DNA from 3 places in the Neorhizobium sp. CSC1952 genome. Region 3 is predicted to be linked to each of the others. Evidence: predicted binding sites of a transcription regulator. Region 3 holds the regulator's gene; each other region holds the start of a gene.
What was found. The regulator LexA, encoded in region 3, represses DNA repair genes until DNA is damaged. The targets are predictions, from matches to a motif close to TGTTCNNNNTGTGTTCNG.
Positions count from the first base shown of each region.

Region 1 (6,531 bases), 220 kb from region 3:
GGCTTCGCAGCGTCCGCCCTTGACGTTGAAGGAGAACCGGCCGGGCTGATAGCCACGCGCCTTGGCCTCCGGGAGCCCCGCGAACCAGTCGCGGATCGGCGTGAAGGCGCCGGTATAGGTCGCCGGGTTGGAGCGCGGCGTGCGGCCGATCGGCGACTGGTCGATGTCGATCACCTTGTCGATGAACTCGAAACCGTCGATCTTGTCGTGTTCGGCTGGAATTTCCCGTGCGCCCATGACCCGACGCGCGGCCGCTTTGTAAAGCGTCTCGATCAGGAAGGTGGACTTGCCGCCGCCGGAAACCCCGGTCACCGCCGTGAAGACGCCGAGCGGCACGGATGCCGTGACATTCTTCAGATTGTTTCCGCGCGCGCCGAAAACCTTGATCTCCTTGCCCTTCTTCGGCTTGCGGCGTTCGGCCGGCACCGGCACGCCGAGCTCGCCCGAGAGATATTTGCCGGTCAGCGACTTCGGATTGGCCATAACCTCGTTCGGCGAACCCTGAGCGACGACCGTGCCGCCATGAATGCCGGCGGCCGGTCCGATATCGACGACATAGTCAGCCGTCAGGATCGCGTCCTCGTCGTGCTCGACGACGATCACCGTATTGCCGATATCGCGCAGGTGCTTCAGCGTGTCGAGCAGCCGGGCATTGTCGCGCTGGTGCAGGCCGATCGACGGTTCGTCGAGCACGTAGAGCACGCCCGTGAGGCCCGAGCCGATTTGCGAGGCGAGCCGGATGCGCTGGCTCTCGCCGCCGGAAAGCGTGCCTGAATTCCGGGACAGGCTCAGGTAATCGAGGCCGACATCGTTCAGGAACCGCAGGCGCTCGCGAATTTCCTTCAGAATGCGCACCGCAATCTCGTTCTGCTTGGCATTCAGCTCGGCAGGCAGCACTTCGAACCAGTCGCGCGCCGCCTTGATCGACATGTCGGTGACTTCGCCGATATGCAGCTTGTTGATCTTGACCGCCAGCGCTTCCGGCTTCAGGCGATAGCCGTTGCAGGCCGGGCAGGGGGCCGCCGACATGTAGCGTTCGATATCCTCGCGCGCCCAGGCGGAATCCGTTTCCTTCCAGCGGCGTTCGAGGTTCGGCACGATGCCTTCGAAGTTCTTCACCGTCTTGTAGGAGCGGGCGCCATCGGCGTAATGGAACTCGATCTTTTCCTCGGTCCCGTGCAGGATCGCCTTCTGCGCCTCCTCGGAAAGCTCGTTCCAGCGGTTCGAGAGCTTGAAGCCGAAGGTCTTGCCGAGCGCCTCCAGGGTCTGGTTGTAATAGGGCGATGTGGATTTCGCCCATGGCGAGATCGCCCCGTCGCGCAGCGTGCGGGCAGGTTCCGGCACGATCAGCGCCTCATCGACCTTCTGCTGCGAACCGAGGCCGTCGCAGGTCGGGCAGGCGCCGAAGGGGTTGTTGAACGAGAAGAGCCGCGGCTCGATTTCCGGAATGGTGAAACCTGAAACCGGGCAGGCGAATTTTTCCGAAAACAGCACGCGTTCATGCGTCTCGTTGAGCGACTTGTTGGCCGAACCGCCGGCTGCGGTCTCCTCAGGCGGCAGCGGCTTGTCGGCGAATTCCGCGACCGCCAGCCCGTCGGCGAGCTTCAGCGAGGTTTCGAGACTGTCCGCAAGGCGCGCGCCGATATCGGAACGCACCACGAGACGGTCCACCACCACGTCGATATCGTGCTTGTATTTCTTGTCGAGCGCCGGAACGTCGGCGATCTCGTAGAACTGGCCGTCGACCTTGACGCGCTGAAACCCCTTTTTCATCAGGTCGGCGAGTTCCTTCTTATACTCGCCCTTGCGGCCGCGGATCATCGGCGCGAGGATATAAAGGCGCGTCCCCTCATCGAAGGAAAGCACGCGGTCGACCATCTGGCTCACCGTCTGGCTTTCGATCGGCAGGCCCGTCGCCGGCGAATAGGGCACGCCGACGCGGGCGAAAAGCAGGCGCATGTAGTCGTAGATTTCGGTGACGGTGCCGACGGTCGAACGCGGGTTGCGCGAAGTCGTCTTCTGCTCGATCGAAATCGCCGGAGAAAGCCCGTCGATCTGGTCGACGTCCGGCTTCTGCATCATCTCCAGAAACTGCCTTGCGTAGGCCGAGAGGCTTTCCACGTAGCGGCGCTGCCCCTCGGCATAGATCGTGTCGAAGGCGAGCGACGATTTGCCCGAGCCGGAAAGGCCCGTCATGACGATCAGCGAATTGCGCGGCAGATCGAGATCGATGCCCTTCAAATTGTGCTCGCGCGCACCACGTATGGAAATGGTCTTCAGTTCACTCATCGTCATACTCATCGGGGGGAGGATCGAAGGTCCTTATGTAGTGATTGATGCGCGCGTGTCGAGACGAAACTGCTGCGATGCAGCGCCGTTCCGAGTCGGTTGACAGCACTATAGGAATAAATTAGAACAAATAAAGAACAAATTTGCCTGTGGATTAAAAATCATCGGCACCCACCGGATCGGACCGATGGGTTAAAGTGCAGGGATTGGTTTAGGGCCGCGGAATGCGGCGGACAAGGTGAAAATTATGGCTGGTAGCGTGAACAAGGTCATCCTGGTGGGAAATGTCGGAGCCGATCCGGAAATCCGCCGCACCCAGGACGGCCGGCCGATCGCCAACCTGCGAATTGCGACCTCCGAGACCTGGCGTGACCGCAATTCGGGCGAGCGCCGTGAAAAGACCGAGTGGCACAACGTCGTCGTCTTCAACGAAGGGCTCTGCAAGGTTGTGGAGCAGTATGTGAAGAAGGGGGCCAAGCTCTATGTCGAGGGCCAGTTGCAGACCCGCAAGTGGCAGGACCAGAGCGGCAACGACCGCTACACGACGGAAGTGGTGCTGCAGGGCTTCAACTCGACCCTGACCATGCTGGATGGTCGTGGCGAAGGCGGTGGCGATCGTGGCGGTTACGGCGGCGGTGGCAGTCGCGTCGGCAGTGATTTCGGCGGCGGCGACGATTTCGGTGGCGGTTATGGTGGCGGAAACGACTACGACCGCCGGCCGTCCGGCGGGGCGAACCGTGGCGGCGGCGGCAACCAGCCGCCGGCCGGCGGCAATTTCTCGCGCGATCTCGACGACGACATTCCGTTCTGATCCGGGCGCTCCGGTCTGCCGTCGGGCATCCATTGTGTTTCGATATTCGGGGAAAGCGTTCGCGCTTTCCCCGAATGCGTTCAGGCGGCTGCCTTGTCGGCCAGCATGGACACCATCACGTCGGATTGCGACAGGATGCCGACCAGCTTGTTGTTCTCCCGCGTCACCGGCAGGTAATGCAGGCCTTGCTCGGCGAAGATGATCATCGCGTCGGCGACCGGCGTATTGGGGCGGACGGTTTTCACCGGCGTCGTCATGATGTCCTTCACCGTATCGTTCGGAGCGCTCGCGCCCGATAGAACAAGCCGCAGTCGCTGGCCGAAGCCGATTCTCGGCCGCCCGTTGACCCAGTGCGCCTTGTCGAGAAAATCCGTCTGGGTGACGATGCCGACGACTTCGGCGCGGTCGTTGGTCACCGGCAGGGCCTTGAAATGGTGGGCGCGCATCAGGTCGTGCGCTTCCTTCAGCGTGTTGTCGGGCGCCACGGCCACCACGTCGCGCGACATGATGCTGGCGCAGTCGAAATAGCCGGCGCGGCGGCGATAGGATCGCAGTTCCGTGCGCCGCAGGATCGTTTCGAGATCGTCGCGGTCGATATCGAGGAACTCGTCATATTCCTTCAGCACGTCGTCCAGGTCCGCAGAGGTGAAACCGATGCGCTGAAGGGGGGCAGGATCCTTGGTGCCGTGGTCGGTCGACAATCTCACCGCGTGCGGATAGCTGCGGCCGGTCAGGTTGTTGAAGATCAGAGCCAGCACGACGAGAGCGAGCGAATTGCCGGCGACCGGCCACAGCACGAAACCGTAACCCAACTCATGGATGGCCGGCCCGCCGAGCACGGCGGTGAGCGCGATCGCGCCGCTCGGCGGATGCAGGCAGCGGAACGTCATCATCGCCGCAATCGCCACGCTGATCGCTACGGCCGAGGCGAGGAACGGATCGCCGACGACGAGCGCTACGGTGACCCCGACGAGAGCCGAGACGATATTGCCGCAAAGGATCGACCAGGGCTGCGCGAGCGGGCTCGAGGGAACGGCGAACAGCAGGACGGCCGAGGCGCCCATCGGCGCGATCAGGGCCGGAAGCGACGCATCGGCCCGCAAAGCGAGGCTCCCCGCCAGTCCGGTCGCCAGGATGCCTATCAGGGCGCCGAGGGCGGCACGCAACCTTTCCCTGGGACTGACGGGCATGGTGTCGGGCAGAAGCCGCTGCAACATATGTCGCATTGATGCAAAACCTTTGATTCCGTTCGGTGCGCCGGCTTTTAGCAGAAAACGCCGATCCGTCATGCGGTTCTTGCAGCTTTCACAGATTGAACGCCGAGCGCACACCGTCGACCACGAACTGGACCGAGAGGGCGGCGAGAATGACCCCGAGCAGGCGGGTGAGAATGGCCCGGCCGGTGACGCCGAGGAACCGGTCGAGCCGTTCGGCGACCAGGAGGGTGACGTAGACGAGCGCCATGATCAGCGCGATGACGCCGATCAGCAGCGCCCGGTCGGCGGGGCCGGGGAACGTGCCGGCGAGCAGCACCGTGGCGGAGATCGCGCCCGGCCCGGCGATCAGCGGCAGGGCGAGCGGAAAGACCGCGATATTGTGAATATGGTCGATGGTGATTGCCGTCTGCGAGGTCTTTTCCTTCCGTTCCTGGCGCCGTTCGAAGACCATTTCGAAGGAGATCCAGAAGAGCAGCATGCCGCCGGCGATGCGGAAGGCGCCGATCGAGATGCCGAGAAGCCCGAGCACGCTCGAGCCGAAGAGCGCGAAGACGGCCAGTATGCCGAAGGCGATCAGCGAGCCGCGGAAAGCGACCTGGCGGCGCTGAGGCGCCGTCATGCCGACGGTGAGGCCGAGGAAGACTGGGGCGAGCCCCGGCGGATCGAGTGTCACGAGCATCGTCGTGAGCGCATTGATCAGCATGTCAGGCGTTGCCATATCTTCCCCCGTCCAGCTGCAATTCTTGCAGTCTCGTGCGAAGATTGTTAGGACAGGCGCGCGGTTTAGGGAAGCCCGCAACGGGCTTTTGAAAATAAGGCGTCATCCTGCCAAAGATGCCTGGAAAACACCGCAAAAACTGTTCAAAACCATGGTGGAAATTGGCGCTCGGAACCGCTTTCCGCTATAAAACAACCAACTGATTCCGAACAGAGATCGTGATCCGATTTGACTGAGCAAAGCACACCCGGCGGCGGAAAGCTGCCTCCCGGCATCGAACCCATTTCCATCATGGAAGAGATGCAGCGGTCCTATCTCGATTATGCCATGAGCGTTATCGTGAGCCGCGCCCTTCCGGACGTCCGCGACGGATTGAAGCCTGTCCATCGGCGCATCCTTTACGGCATGTCGGAACTCGGCATCGACTGGAACAAGAAATACGTCAAATGCGCCCGCGTCACCGGGGACGTGATGGGTAAATACCATCCTCACGGCAACCTGGCGATCTACGACGCGCTCGCCCGCATGGCGCAGGATTGGTCGCTCCGTCTGCCTTTGATCGACGGCCAGGGCAATTTCGGCTCGATCGACGGCGACCCTCCGGCGGCCGAGCGTTATACCGAATGTCGCCTTGAAAAGGCGGCCCATTCGCTGCTCGACGATCTCGACAAGGAAACCGTCGATTTCCGCGACAACTATGACGGCACGCTCTCCGAGCCCGTCGTGCTGCCGGCGAAGTTTCCGAACCTGCTCGTCAACGGTGCGGGCGGCATCGCGGTCGGCATGGCGACCAACATTCCGCCGCACAACCTTGCCGAGGTCATCGACGGCTGCATCGCCATGATCGACAACCCGGCGATCGAGCTGCCTGAGCTGATGCAGATCATCCCCGGTCCGGATTTCCCGACCGGCGCCCTGATCCTCGGACGTTCCGGCATCCGATCGGCCTACGAGACGGGCCGCGGCTCGATCATCATGCGGGGACGGGCGACCATCGAGCCGATGCGCGGCGACCGGGAGCAGATCATCGTCACCGAGGTTCCCTATCAGGTGAACAAGGCCGCGATGGTCGAGAAGATTGGCGAACTGGTGCGCGAGAAGCGCATCGAGGGCATTTCCGACCTGCGCGACGAAAGCGACCGCCAGGGTTATCGCGTCGTGATCGAACTGAAGCGCGACGCCAATGCGGAAGTGATCCTCAATCAGCTTTACCGTTATACGCCGCTGCAGACCTCCTTCGGCTGCAACATCGTGGCTCTGAACGGCGGCAAGCCGGAACAGCTCACGCTGATCGACATGCTGAAGGCCTTCGTGTCCTTCCGCGAGGACGTGGTGAGCCGGCGCACGAAATACCTGCTGCGCAAGGCGCGCGAGCGCGCTCACGTCCTGGTGGGGCTGGCGATCGCGGTTGCGAACATCGACGAGATCATCCTGCTGATCCGTCGCGCGCCCGATCCGCAGACGGCGCGCGAACAGTTGATGACCCGTCGTTGGCC
Region 1 is NZ_CP128416.1:4,291,295-4,297,825, reverse strand. It holds gene uvrA (excinuclease ABC subunit UvrA) at 1-2,289, opposite strand, end outside; gene QTA58_RS20795 (single-stranded DNA-binding protein) at 2,537-3,100, shown strand; gene QTA58_RS20790 (HPP family protein) at 3,181-4,326, opposite strand; gene QTA58_RS20785 (MarC family protein) at 4,406-5,035, opposite strand; gene gyrA (DNA gyrase subunit A) at 5,264-6,531, shown strand, end outside.
Region 1: a site for LexA is predicted at 2,412-2,429, ahead of uvrA (excinuclease ABC subunit UvrA). Genes of this name have one in related genera too.

Region 2 (6,531 bases), 570 kb from region 3:
TGATGCTCCTTGATCGGCTTGGTCAGCATGCGCGAGGCGAGCATCGGGCAGAGCGTCAGGGCGGTGATCGACGACAGGGCCACCGAGAAGGCGAGCACGAAGCCGAATTCCTTGAACAGACCGCCGATCTGGCCGGGCAGGAAGGAAAGCGGGATGAAGACGGCCGCGAGCGTCGCGGTCGTGGCGATGACGGCGAAGAAGACTTCCTGCGTGCCGAGCACGGCGGCGGCGCGCGGCCCCATGCCTTCCGCCCGTCGCCGGACGATGTTTTCGAGCACGACGATCGCGTCGTCCACCACGAGACCGGTCGCCAGAACGATCGCGAGCAGCGTCAGGATGTTGATCGAGAAGCCGACGAGGTAGATCGCCACAAGCGTTCCGATCAGCGCCACCGGCATGGTGAGGCCCGGAATGAGCGTCGCCCGCCAGTCGCGCAGGAAGAGGAAGATGACGACGAGCACGACCGAGGCCGACAGGATGAGCGCGATCTCCACCTCGTGCAGCGCGCCCTGGATGAAGATGGCGTCGTCGCCGGTGATCGCGATGCGCGTGCCTTCGGGCAGCGTCTTCTGCATCTCGTCCACGGCCGCCTTGACGCCGTCGGAAATGTTGAGCGTGTTCGACTGCGCCTGGCGGATGATGCCGAGGCCGACGCCCTGCACGCCGTTGGCGCGCAGCACCGTGCTGCCGTCGTCCGGGCCGAGCGAGACGGTGGCGACGTCGCGGACGCGCACGTTCGGCGCGATCAGCACGTTCTCGAAATCGCGCGGCGTCGTCAGGTTCGCGGTGGCGCGCACGACGATATCCTGGCTGGTGCTTTTCAGCGAACCGGCCGGCACGTCGAGCGCCGCGCTTTGCAGCGCCTTGTCGACATCGGCGACGGTGAGGCCCCGGCCGGCAAGCGCCGCCTGGTTCACGTCGACGCGGAACACCTTGTCCTGATCGCCGTAGAGCTCGACGTCGGCTACGCCTTCGACGGCCGCCAGGCGGTCGACGATCTCGTTGTTGACGAGCTGGGTGAGGTCCTCCATCGAGAGCGTCGAGGACGTGACCGCCAGACGCATGATGGCATCGGAATCGGCATCCGCCTTGACGATGCGGGGCTCGTCGGCATCGTCCGGCAGCTGGTTGACGACGCGGCCGACGGCATCGCGCACGTCGTTGGCGGCTTCCGAGAGATCGACGGAATCGGAGAATTCCATCGTCACGCGGCTGGAGCCGAACTGCGACTGGGAAGACAGCGCCTTGAGGCCGGAGACGCGCGCGACCGCGCCCTCGATGACCTGGGTGACCTCCTGGTCCATCGTCTGCGGCGAGGCGCCGTCGTAATTGGTGCGGACCGTGATGACCGGCTGGTCGACGTCGGGAAGCTCGCGCACCTCGACGCCCGCAAGGGCGGCAAGGCCCGCGACGACGAGCAGCGTGTTCAGAACCGCGGCAAGGATCGGCCGGCGGACGAAGAGCGCGGTGAAGCTCTGGCCGGATTTCTCCCCGCCACCGCCGTGCTCTGGTTTTTCTTGGCCGGCGCCGCCATGGCCGAAGCCCGGAAGGTCGATCTTCATTGGCTCGCTACCTCTGCCTTATCCGGCGCGCCGAAGATGCGCACGGGCGCCCCTTCCCTCACGCGCTGCAGGCCTTCGGTCACCACCCGGTCGCCCTCGTTGAGCCCCGCCTCGACGAGGACCGCATCCGGATTGCGCTGCACGACGCGCACCCGGGTCTTGACCGACTTGTTGTCCTGGACCAGCCAGACATAGGAGCCCTCGCCGTCCCATTGCACGGCGAGCGGATCGACGGACGGGTATTTCTCGCCCTCAAAGCGCATGCCGACGTTGAAGGCCATGCCGGCGCGCAGGACGTCGTCGGGATTTTCGACGCGGGCGCGGATGCGCATGGTGCGGCTTGCCGGATCGACGCGGTTGTCGATCGCCTCCACCTTGCCCGTAAAGACCTGGCCCGGGCGGGCGATGGAACTCGCCTCGACCGCCTGGCCGGGTTCGATGGCGACGGCGAAGCGCTCGGGCGCCCAGAAATCGACGAGGATCGCCGAACGGTCGTCTATGGTGACGATGCTGGTCTGGGTCGTGACGTTGTCGCCGATATTGACCGCGACGATGCCGGCAATGCCGTCGATGGGCGCAACGATGTCGCGGCGCCTGAGGTTGAGTTCGGCGGTGGAGAGCGCGAGCTTCGCGGCCTGTTCGGCGATCTGCGCATCGAGCACGTCGAGGCGCGAAACGGACTGCAGGTTCTTGTAGGAGGCGGATTTCTCCTGGGCGCTCTTCAGCGACACCTGCGCCTTGTCGCGCTCGATGATCTGCTCGTCGTCGTCGAGGCGGGCAAGCACCTGGCCCTTCACGACCTTTTCGCCGGAGCTGACCATGATCTCGTGGATCGTGCCGGCCGCCTGCGGCATGACGACGACGGACTGGATCGCTTCGCCGCTGCCGATCGCCGTCAGACGGTCGTTGACCGTGCCGGTCGCGACGGGCTCCACCACGACGAGCGTCGCGCGATTGCCGCCGCCCTGGCCCCGCTGGCCACCCTGGCCGGCGCCGCTCTGGCCTTGGCCTTGGCCCTGGCCCTGCTGCCGCGCCGCGGCATTGGTGTTGCCGGCCGTGCCTATAGCCGCCGGCTGGGCCTGTTCGGAACGGATGGCGGCGATCACCTCTCCCGGCACGCCCATCTTGGCAAGCGTCTCACCGGCGCTCGGCACCATGAAGACCCAGAGACAAAGCCCTGCAGCCAGAACCACGATACTGAGCAGAAGCTGTTTCCAAATCCGCATTCACTTCTCCGGTTGAGGCACGCGCGGGCCTATTTGCGAAGGAGTATCCTTTTTTGCCGATGTACAAGCAATGGCTGATCGGCATTCTTACGAAATTGTAATTTCACAAGATTTTGTAGACTTTTTGACTGCCCCGACCGCCTCCGTCTGCCTATCGGGAGGGCAGAACCCGGTCCTTTCCTGGGCGATCTGCATCAACTTACCACAATTTAGCCTCCCCTTGTGGAGAGACTGGGAATAAAAGAGGAACATTTTCTGGTCTTTCGGGTCCGAATCATTACATTGGCCGCATGAGTAACAGTTTCGACGACATCCCGTTCTTCGACGAGGAGCCGCAGCCGGCGCCGCGCAAAGGCCCCGCCCCGACCCCGCCCGGCGCAGGCGGCGGCCTCGGGATTGCGGCGCGCGCCATGGCCGCCCGCGACCAGCACCGCGCCCCGGACTATCTCACCGGCCTCAACCCGGAGCAGCGCGAGGCGGTCGAGACGCTGGACGGCCCCGTCCTCGTGCTCGCGGGTGCCGGCACCGGCAAGACGCGGGTGCTGACGACGCGCATCGCCCATATTCTGGCGACCGGCCGGGCCTTCCCCAGCCAGATCCTCGCCGTCACCTTCACCAACAAGGCGGCGCGCGAGATGAAGGAGCGCATCGGCGTGCTGGTCGGCGGCGCGGTCGAAGGCATGCCCTGGCTCGGCACCTTCCACTCGATCGGCGTGAAGCTTCTGCGACGCCATGCGGAACTGGCGGGACTCCGCTCCGATTTCACCATTCTCGACACCGACGACGTGATCCGGCTGATCAAGCAGCTCATCCAGGCGGAAGGCCTGGACGACAAGCGCTGGCCGGCCCGCCAGTTCGCCGGCATGATCGACACCTGGAAGAACAAGGGCCTGCTGCCGGCCGATATCCCGGAAGGCGACGCCCGCGCCTTCGCGAACGGAAAAGGCCGCGAGCTCTACGCCGCCTACCAGGCGCGGCTGAAGACGCTGAACGCCTGCGATTTCGGCGACCTTCTGCTCCATCCGATCGCGATCTTCCGCCAGAACCCGGATATCCTGAAGGACTATCACGGCAGGTTCCGCTACATCCTCGTCGACGAGTACCAGGATACCAACACGGCGCAATACATGTGGCTCAGGCTGCTCGCGCAGCGGCCGAAGGGAACGCCGCAGAACGTCTGCTGCGTCGGCGACGACGACCAGTCCATCTACGGCTGGCGCGGCGCGGAAGTGGACAATATCCTGCGCTTCGAGAAGGATTTTCCGGGCGCGAAGGTGATCAAGCTGGAGCGCAACTACCGCTCTACCGAACATATTCTCGGCGCCGCCGGCCATCTCATCGCCCATAACGAGGGGCGGCTTGGAAAGACGCTCTTCACCGACCGGGTCGATCCCGACGACGAGAAGGTGATGGTGCATGCCGCCTGGGACAGCGAGGAAGAGGCACGCGCCGTCGGCGAGGAGATCGAGCGTCTGCAGCGCGGCGATGCCGACGGCAAGCGGCATGCGCTGAACGACATGGCGATCCTGGTGCGCGCCTCCTTCCAGATGCGCGAGTTCGAAGACCGCTTCGTGACGCTCGGCCTCAACTACCGCGTGATCGGCGGCCCCCGCTTCTACGAGCGGCTGGAGATCCGCGACGCGATGGCCTATTTCCGGCTCGTCTGCCAGCCGGCCGACGACCTCGCCTTCGAGCGGATCATCAACACCCCGAAGCGGGGCCTGGGCGACACGACGGTACGCTACCTGCACGACTATGCCCGCGCCCGCGACGTGCCCATGCTCGCGGCATCCGCCGAGATCATCGAGACGGACGAGCTGAAGCCCAAGGCGCGCAAGGCGCTGTTCGACGTGGTGCAGAGTTTCAGGAACTGGCAGCAGCGGCTGGAGACGACCCCGCATACCGAGCTCGCCGAGCAGATCCTCGAAGAATCCGGCTATACGGACATGTGGAAGAACGACAAGTCGGCGGAAGCCCCCGGCCGGCTGGAAAACCTGAAAGAGCTCGTCCGCTCGATGGAAGCGTTCGAGAGCATGCGCGGCTTCCTGGAACACGTCTCGCTGGTCATGGATGCCGAGCAGAACGAGGACATGGATGCCGTCTCGATCATGACGCTGCATTCCGCCAAGGGCCTGGAATTCGACACGGTCTTTTTACCCGGCTGGGAGGAAGGCCTCTTCCCGCACCAGCGGGCGCTCGACGAGGGCGGCCGCGCAGGCCTCGAAGAGGAACGCCGCCTCGCCTATGTGGGCATCACCCGCGCCAAGCGGCGCTGCCACATCTGGTTCGTCTCCAACCGCCGCATCCACGGGCTGTGGCAATCCACCATGCCGTCGCGCTTCCTCGACGAACTGCCGCAGGCGCATGTGGATGTCGCCGTATCCGAGAGCAATTACGGCGGCTATGGCGGGAGGGGCGGCTACGGCCAGTCGCGTTTCGACAAGGCCGATCCCTTCGCCAACTCCTATTCCACGCCCGGCTGGAAACGCGCCCAAGCCAACCAGACGGACGCCACGCGCGACAACTGGGGCACGCGCTCGGGCCATGCCGTGGAGCGCATCGGCTATGGCGAAAGCGGCCCGCGCGGCCGCACGATCGAGGGCGAGCTGGTGGCGAAATCCGTGGCCGACACGCCCTCGCAATTCTCCATCGGCGACCGGGTGTTCCACATCAAGTTCGGCAACGGCAATATTTCGGCGATCGAAGGCAACAAGCTGACGATCGATTTCGACCGGGCGGGTCAGAAGCGGGTGCTGGAAGGGTTCGTGGAGCGGGTGTGAGTGAGATGGCCGGCGATCTTTCTCCGAGACTGAGATCGATTGTGGACACTCTACCTCTCCGCCCCGACATGCACGTCCTCGAGATCGGTTGCGGCCCGGGTGCCGCGGCCAGGGAAATCGCCCGCCGCATCGGCACCGGTTATGTGCTGGGAATCGATCGCTCGGCTGCCGCGATCCGGCAGGCGATCGGCGGCTCGGAAGCGGCATCGCGCATCCTGCGGTTCCGCCGCATTGCTGCTGAAGATTTTGAACCGGAACCTGGTGAAGCGCCTTTCGACCTGATCCTTGCAATACGGGTTGGGGCACTGGACGGCAGGCATCCCGAAGCCGGCAGGCTGGCTGCGAAGCGGCTTTCCCGGGTGATTTCACCAAGCGGAGCGCTTTATGTGGATGGACAGCGAAGGTCCCTCGAAGCCTATCTCTAACCGGGGCAGGCCTCGGCCTCATCCTACTGCTTGACTGCAAAGCCCCTTCACCGGCCGTTCCAGCGCCTTGGCAAGACCGGCCGCACGAACCTCCTGTCGAGCCAGACCATTCCCGCGCCCACGACGAGATAGCCGATGGCGATCGCGGCGGCGTTGAGGAAGACCTGTGTCCAGCCGAGATTGCCCGCATCGAGGAACGGATAGGCATATCGTCCCTCGATGGTGCCGCGAATGGCTGCGTAGACGAAATAGAGAACCGGATAGAGCATCCACTGGAACGGGGCACGGAAAGACAGCGTGTTCTTCGGCACGAGAGACAGCCAGAACAGCGGAACCAGGACCGGATTGAGCCTGTGAAGCAGGAAATTCGCGAGAGCCCCGGCGCCGCTGAGCTCGCGCAGTCCCTGCAGCAGAAGGGCGAAGACGATACCCACCAGCATGATGCTCAAGGCCAGCCCGCCGGCCGCCCAGGCATGGCCGGGACGCAAGCCTGCGATGGCGACATGCGTAAACAGCAAGGCGACCAGGAAATTCGTGA
Region 2 is NZ_CP128416.1:3,945,330-3,951,860, reverse strand. It holds gene QTA58_RS19120 (efflux RND transporter permease subunit) at 1-1,562, opposite strand, end outside; gene QTA58_RS19115 (efflux RND transporter periplasmic adaptor subunit) at 1,559-2,788, opposite strand; gene QTA58_RS19110 (UvrD-helicase domain-containing protein) at 3,079-5,568, shown strand; gene QTA58_RS19105 (class I SAM-dependent methyltransferase) at 5,574-5,993, shown strand; gene QTA58_RS19100 (Pr6Pr family membrane protein) at 6,041-6,531, opposite strand, start outside.
Region 2: a site for LexA is predicted at 3,022-3,039, ahead of QTA58_RS19110 (UvrD-helicase domain-containing protein). Genes of this name have one in related genera too.

Region 3 (6,531 bases):
CCAGGAACTGGCCCTTCTTGACGTTGATGACACGGCCGGTCTTGGCGGCGGCGACCAGCAGGTCCGTCTGGCGGGAGAGGAAGGCCGGAATCTGCAGGATATCGACCGTCTTCGCGACGATCGCGCATTGCTCTTCAGTATGGATGTCGGTCAGAACCGGAAAGCCGAACTCCTTCTTCAGGTCGGCGAAAATCTCCATGGCGCTTTCGAGCCCGATGCCGCGCTTGCCGGAAATCGAGGTGCGGTTCGCCTTGTCGAAGGACGATTTGTAGACGAGCCTGATGCCGAGCCTGCCGCAGAGTTCCTTCAGCGCGCCCGCCATCATGAAGGCATGGTCGCGGCTTTCCATCTGGCAGGGACCGGCGATCAGCGACAGGCGCGCATCCTGCGCAAACAGCACCCTGCCCTCCCCTTCGCCGAGGGAAACACGCGGATTGGGGGACACTTCCATGACACTATTCCTCGAAACCGAACATGGCGCCCTGGCCGGGCGCCGCCTGCACCAGGACACGGCCTTCCCGGCGGACGAATGCCACGTCATTAGCAGCAAGGATGATCTCTGTCACGGCAAGATCGGCCGTCTTGAAGATGACCGCGCGGCCCCGGAGCCCCCCGGCATCCGGGATCGGCGCGAGCGCGAATTCCGCTTCGATATCCTGATCCCGCGCGATCCGGATGCGGGCATTGGCGGCGGCAAGCCTGACGAAGTGCGGCTCGATCTCCGCTTCCGTCATCAGCACCTGCTCCATCAGCGGAGCGAACTCGCCGGGCGCCGGGGCGGAAAGAACGATCTCGCTCAAACCCGTGACCACATTGGCGTGGCGCTCCAGTTCGCCGCGATCGGCCGGCAGCGGATTGACGCGCTGACAGGAGAAGAGGAAGAAATCCGGCGCCCGCTCATCGCCCGCAAAGGCCAGCCGGAAGCTTGCCTCGGTCTTAGAACCGTCCGGCATCTTCACGCCGCGGGAAAACTCCAGGATATCGCCCGCCGAAACGCCCCTGAGCTTGAAGCGCTCATGATCGGCAGCGGCATCGACCGTGGCGACCACGAGCGCGGAAAGGCCCTGGCTCATCTTCGCCTTGCGGAAGGCAAGGTCGCGCGCGGTGAAGACATTGCCGCGCTTGGCCGCCGCAGACGCATGACGCCGGTTGGCGATCGCCAGCGGCTCCAGATAGGTGCCGTCCGGGAGGAACACGCAGGCATTGGCCGTGCCGAACGGGTGGAACGCGTCGGGCGCCACGGTAAACCCAAGTTCGGACAGCCGCGAGCGCGCGAGCGCAAGCTCCGCGGCCGGCAGAACGAGATGATCGATCGGTCTTGCATTCACGCGATGGCCCCCAGGATCCAGTACCGCAAAATTACATTGGCAGCGGACGGGTTCCGCGCAAGTGGAGATGAGAGAGATATGTGGCGCGCTTCCATGAAGAAAAAATCACCATACTTCACTAAAATTTAGGGACTTGCGGAACACATATGGAACATATAGTGTCCGTTCTGGATTTGTTTCCGACTCTCAGGGTGCCAAAACATGCTCACGCGCAAACAGCAGGAATTGCTTCTGTTCATTCACGAACGCATGAAGGAATCCGGCGTGCCGCCTTCCTTCGACGAGATGAAGGATGCGCTCGACCTCGCATCGAAGTCCGGCATCCACCGGCTGATCACGGCACTCGAGGAGCGCGGCTTCATCCGCCGCCTGCCGAACCGGGCGCGGGCGCTGGAAGTCATCAAGCTGCCGGAAGCCTATCAGCCGAGCCTGCAGCCGCGGCGCGGCTTCTCGCCGAGCGTCATCGAAGGCAGCCTCGGCAAGCCGCAGCCTGTCGCCGCACTCCCTGCGAAGCCCGCGGCGAACGACGATGCGTCCAATGCCACCACGGTTCCCGTCATGGGCCGCATCGCGGCGGGCGTGCCGATCTCGGCGATCCAGAACAACACGCACGACATCGCCGTGCCGGTCGAAATGCTCGGTTCCGGCGAACATTACGCGCTTGAGGTCAAGGGCGATTCGATGATCGAGGCCGGCATTCTCGACGGCGACACCGTGATCATCCGCAACAGCAATACGGCCAATCCCGGCGATATCGTCGTGGCTCTCGTGGACGACGAGGAAGCGACGCTGAAGCGCTTCCGCCGCCGCGGCGCCTCGATCGCGCTCGAAGCCGCAAACCCGGCTTACGAAACCCGCATTTTCGGCCCCGACCGGGTGAAGATCCAGGGCAAGCTCGTCGGCCTCATCCGCCGCTATCACTGATCAGCGGCCGGAGCGCTTCCGGCAGCATCGGGTTGAATGTCCTGTTCCGCCAGTCGTAATTGCGGTGTCGGGTCCACGGGCGGTCCTGGCCGGCCATGGCAGTGTGGATCCGCCATTGGCGGATGTCTGTGGCGCCGTTGAGAAATATTTCAATGGCGCCGGTCTTGCGCAGCGTATCGCCGTTGATCATCAGCGCGCCGGAGCGGCAGCGGTCGAAACGGGCACGCGGCGCGATGACGAAATTGGCGGCGTCGCAGGCCGCACCCGCATAACGGCCGTCCTCCACGGCAGCGACGATGACGCCTTCGGCGGTCCTCGCGGCGCACCAGGCGCGGGGCGTGCAGATGAAACGGCCGGCGGGGGCCTGCCTGATGCCGGCTCGGGCAGCTTCGGTCTCCTCCGCGGTCAGATCACGGCGTTCATTTGCGCCGGCACCTGCGGATTTCGGTCCGGGCGATTTCGTATCGGGGGGCCTGTCCCTCGGCGGCGACATTTCCGGTTTCACGGGATCGCCGATGAGCAGCGCGCGCTTCCACTGACCGTAGACGAAATCCGGCGGGCGGCTGCGGTTCGTCGCAACGCCCTCCCCGCCCGGCAAAGCGACCATTGTTCCATCCTCCGAGACCAGCAGATCGGCCAAGGGTTTCGAGCGCTCTTGCCAGGAGAGCAGCAAGGCCGCGGCAAGGAACGGAATACCGAGAAGCCGGAGCCTGGTTCGCAAGAGTGTCAGCAGCAGGAAGCCCGCGGTCGCCACGGTCAGGAACCAGGCATGCTGGCGGCCGATACCGACATCGCCGCCCCAGGCCGCCACGTGCCTGGCGATGGCGATCACCGCCTCCAGACCGAGCCCCATGAGTTTCAGGAAGGGTGCATCGAGCCCGAAGGGCATCAGCAGCATGCCGATCAGACCCGCCGGCATGACCACGAAGGAGATGACCGGCATGGCGGCAAGATTGGCCGCCAGCCCGTAGGTCGTCAGGCGATGAAAGTGCTCGACGGAAAAGATCGCCGTGGAGATGCCGCCGATCAGCGAGGTCACGAAGATTCCGGCGACGAAATTCCATGAGGCCAGGACGGGGGTCACCACGGGGTAACGGAACGGCAGCGGTTCGGGATCGCGCTTTTCCGCCCGGTGCTTCCAGAGCGCGTAGCCTGCCACCAGGGCTGCGGTCGCGGCAAAAGACATCTGGAAGCTGGGGCCCAGGATTTCCGAAGGCGAGATGGCGATGATGATGAGGGCGGAGAGCGCCACATTGCGCAGGCTGATCGACGGCCGGTCGAAGAAGACCGCGACGAGCATCACCGCCATCATGATATAGGCGCGCTCCGCCGACACCCCGAAACCGGAGATCAGGTAATAGGCGGTCGCCATGAGAAGCGCGCCGAGTGCGGCGATCTTCTTGACCGGATAGGCTTGCGCAAAGCCGGTGAAGAACGAAAGCGCCGTGCGGACCCCGACGAAGAAGATGCCGGCCGCGAGCGCCATGTTGAGCCCCGAGATCGCGACGATATGGGCAAGCCCGGAAAGCCGCAGCGCCTCGATCGTCTCTTCCGAGATCGCCCGGCGCTTGTCGGTCACGATCGCGGCGGCGAACGCGCCGGCATCGCCCGGCACTCTTTCGCGGATATGGCTCGCGATCGCGCTGCGCAGGTCGAAAAGCCGCCTTTCGAGCTCCGCATGCCAGGCGTGCGGCGCTGCCGGGTCCGACTCCTGTTTCGGCGTGCCGTAGAAGAACCCAATGGCGCCTATGCCGTCGAAATAGGAGGAGAAGGCGAAATCGTTGAGCCCCGGCAGCGCCGGGCCGGAAGGCGGCGAGATGCGTACCCGGCCGCTGATCGTCTCGCCGGTTTCGACCGGCGCGTGGCGCGCCCTCGCCAGCAGCGACACCCGCTCCGGCGGACGCCTGACCTCGGGACCGGTCGTCCGCTCGACGCGGACCACGTACCGCCAGCGTCCGTCCGCATCGACCTCGCGCCTTTCGACCACGCCCGCCAGCTCGGTCGTCACTGGTGAATCGAGAACGACCGTGCCCCGCCGCCAGGCCTCAAGCTCGGCCAGCATCATGCCGCCGAGAAAAAGGGCCATGCCGAGCGGAAGGATGCGCACCCCGCCGGCACGGTGCCGCGTGACGGCCGCAAGCGCGGCAAACGTGCAGAACGCCAGAAAGAACGGCCAGAAGGGCGGGCTTTGCGGCAAAGCGAACCAGCACGCGGCGCCGGCCCCGACAACGACAGGGAGGAAGAGAAAAGCGTGCCCGTGCGCGGCCTCTTCCGCAAGCATGGCCGGGCTATCACGCCAGACGCGGCGCAAACGGCCGAGCCCCCGACGCAAGGCACTTCCCTGCGTGTGGACCACAGCCGGCCTCTTCTCGAACGGAACAGGCGCGGGATCACGAAGCGCGTCCGAGTCGGAGGCGCCTCCGTTCCGCAGCCGATCGGGCGGCGCGGAAGCCGGCCGCCGCACCCTGATCAGTTTCGGGAACGCAGTGTCTTCCGACATGAAACGCCCAGCCGCCCAGTCGCCAAAAACTTGCGACGGTGCAACCTGCGCGCTTCCCGGCATGCCGTCAACTGTCCGGGAAATCTCGGCAATCCGGGCAGGTCCAATCGCCCTGCAACAGCAAGTTGGATATCCAAGCAAAAGTGGTTGGCCGAGATATTTTCGCGCTGCACAAAATGCCGCCAGGACAGCTTGGCATCAGCTTTAGGATCATATAGCAAGGCATGGGACGCTTAATTCTTGTGGCGCTTTTTAGGCGCCACGCCGCCAAAAGGTTGGAGGATCAGCATGACGGATAAAAGCGCAAACGTGGTACTGGGCGACAAGAAAGTCGAGCTTCAGGTAAGGTCGGGTTCCATCGGTCCGGACGTGATCGATATCGGCTCGCTCTACAAGCAGACCGGTGCCTTCACCTACGACCCGGGCTTCACCTCGACGGCCTCCTGCGAATCCAAGATCACCTATATCGACGGCGACGAAGGCATCCTGCTGCATCGCGGCTACCCGATCGAACAGCTCGCCGAGCATGGCGACTTCCTGGAAACCTGCTATCTGCTCCTCTACGGTGAACTGCCGACGGCCGCACAGAAGAAGGACTTCGACTACCGCGTCACGCACCATACCATGGTGCACGAGCAGATGAGCCGCTTCTTCACCGGCTTCCGCCGCGACGCCCATCCGATGGCCGTCATGGTCGGAACGGTCGGTGCGCTCTCGGCCTTCTACCACGACTCGACCGACATCACCGACCCGCATCAGCGCATGGTCGCTTCGCTGCGCATGATCGCCAAGATGCCGACCATCGCCGCGATGGCCTACAAGTACCACATCGGCCAGCCGTTCGTTTATCCGCAGAACAACCTCGACTACGCGTCCAACTTCCTGCGCATGTGCTTTGCCGTTCCGTGCGAGGAATACGTGGTCAATCCGGTTCTCGCGCGTGCCATGGACCGCATCTTCATCCTGCATGCCGACCACGAGCAGAACGCGTCCACCTCGACCGTCCGCCTCGCCGGCTCCTCCGGCGCCAATCCGTTCGCCTGCATCGCGGCCGGCATCGCCTGCCTCTGGGGCCCGGCACATGGCGGCGCCAACGAAGCGGCACTCAACATGCTGCAGGAAATCGGCTCGGTCGACCGCATTCCGGAATATATCGCCCGCGCCAAGGACAAGAACGACCCGTTCCGCCTCATGGGCTTCGGCCACCGCGTCTACAAGAACTACGACCCGCGCGCCAAGATCATGCAGAAGACCACGCATGAGGTTCTCGGCGAGCTCGGCCACAAGGACGATCCGCTGCTGCAGGTCGCCATGGAGCTGGAGCGCATCGCGCTCACCGACGAGTATTTCATCGAGAAGAAGCTCTACCCGAACATCGACTTCTATTCGGGCATCACGCTGAAGGCGATGGGCTTCCCCACCACCATGTTCACCGTGCTCTTCGCGCTCGCCCGCACCGTCGGCTGGATCGCCCAGTGGGCCGAGATGATCGAGGATCCGGAACAGCGCATCGGCCGTCCGCGCCAGCTCTATACCGGCGAGCCGAAGCGCGACTACCTGCCGATCTCCAAGCGCTGATCGACGCTTGATCGACATGGAAAACCCGGTCAGCGATGACCGGGTTCAGACTGCTGACAAACCTTTCGGCATATCCGGCGTCATCCTCGGCCTTGTGCCGAGGATCTGCTCGCCTTGCCAAGGGATTGGCTTCATGGGGATAACTTCCAAGGCTTGACGCGGTCAGATGCTCGGGACAAGCCCGAGCATGACGAAAGAGAA
Region 3 is NZ_CP128416.1:4,514,207-4,520,737, forward strand. It holds gene kdsA (3-deoxy-8-phosphooctulonate synthase) at 1-451, opposite strand, end outside; gene QTA58_RS21805 (VOC family protein) at 456-1,328, opposite strand; gene lexA (transcriptional repressor LexA) at 1,530-2,252, shown strand; gene QTA58_RS21815 (ComEC/Rec2 family competence protein) at 2,233-4,584, opposite strand; gene gltA (citrate synthase) at 5,041-6,330, shown strand.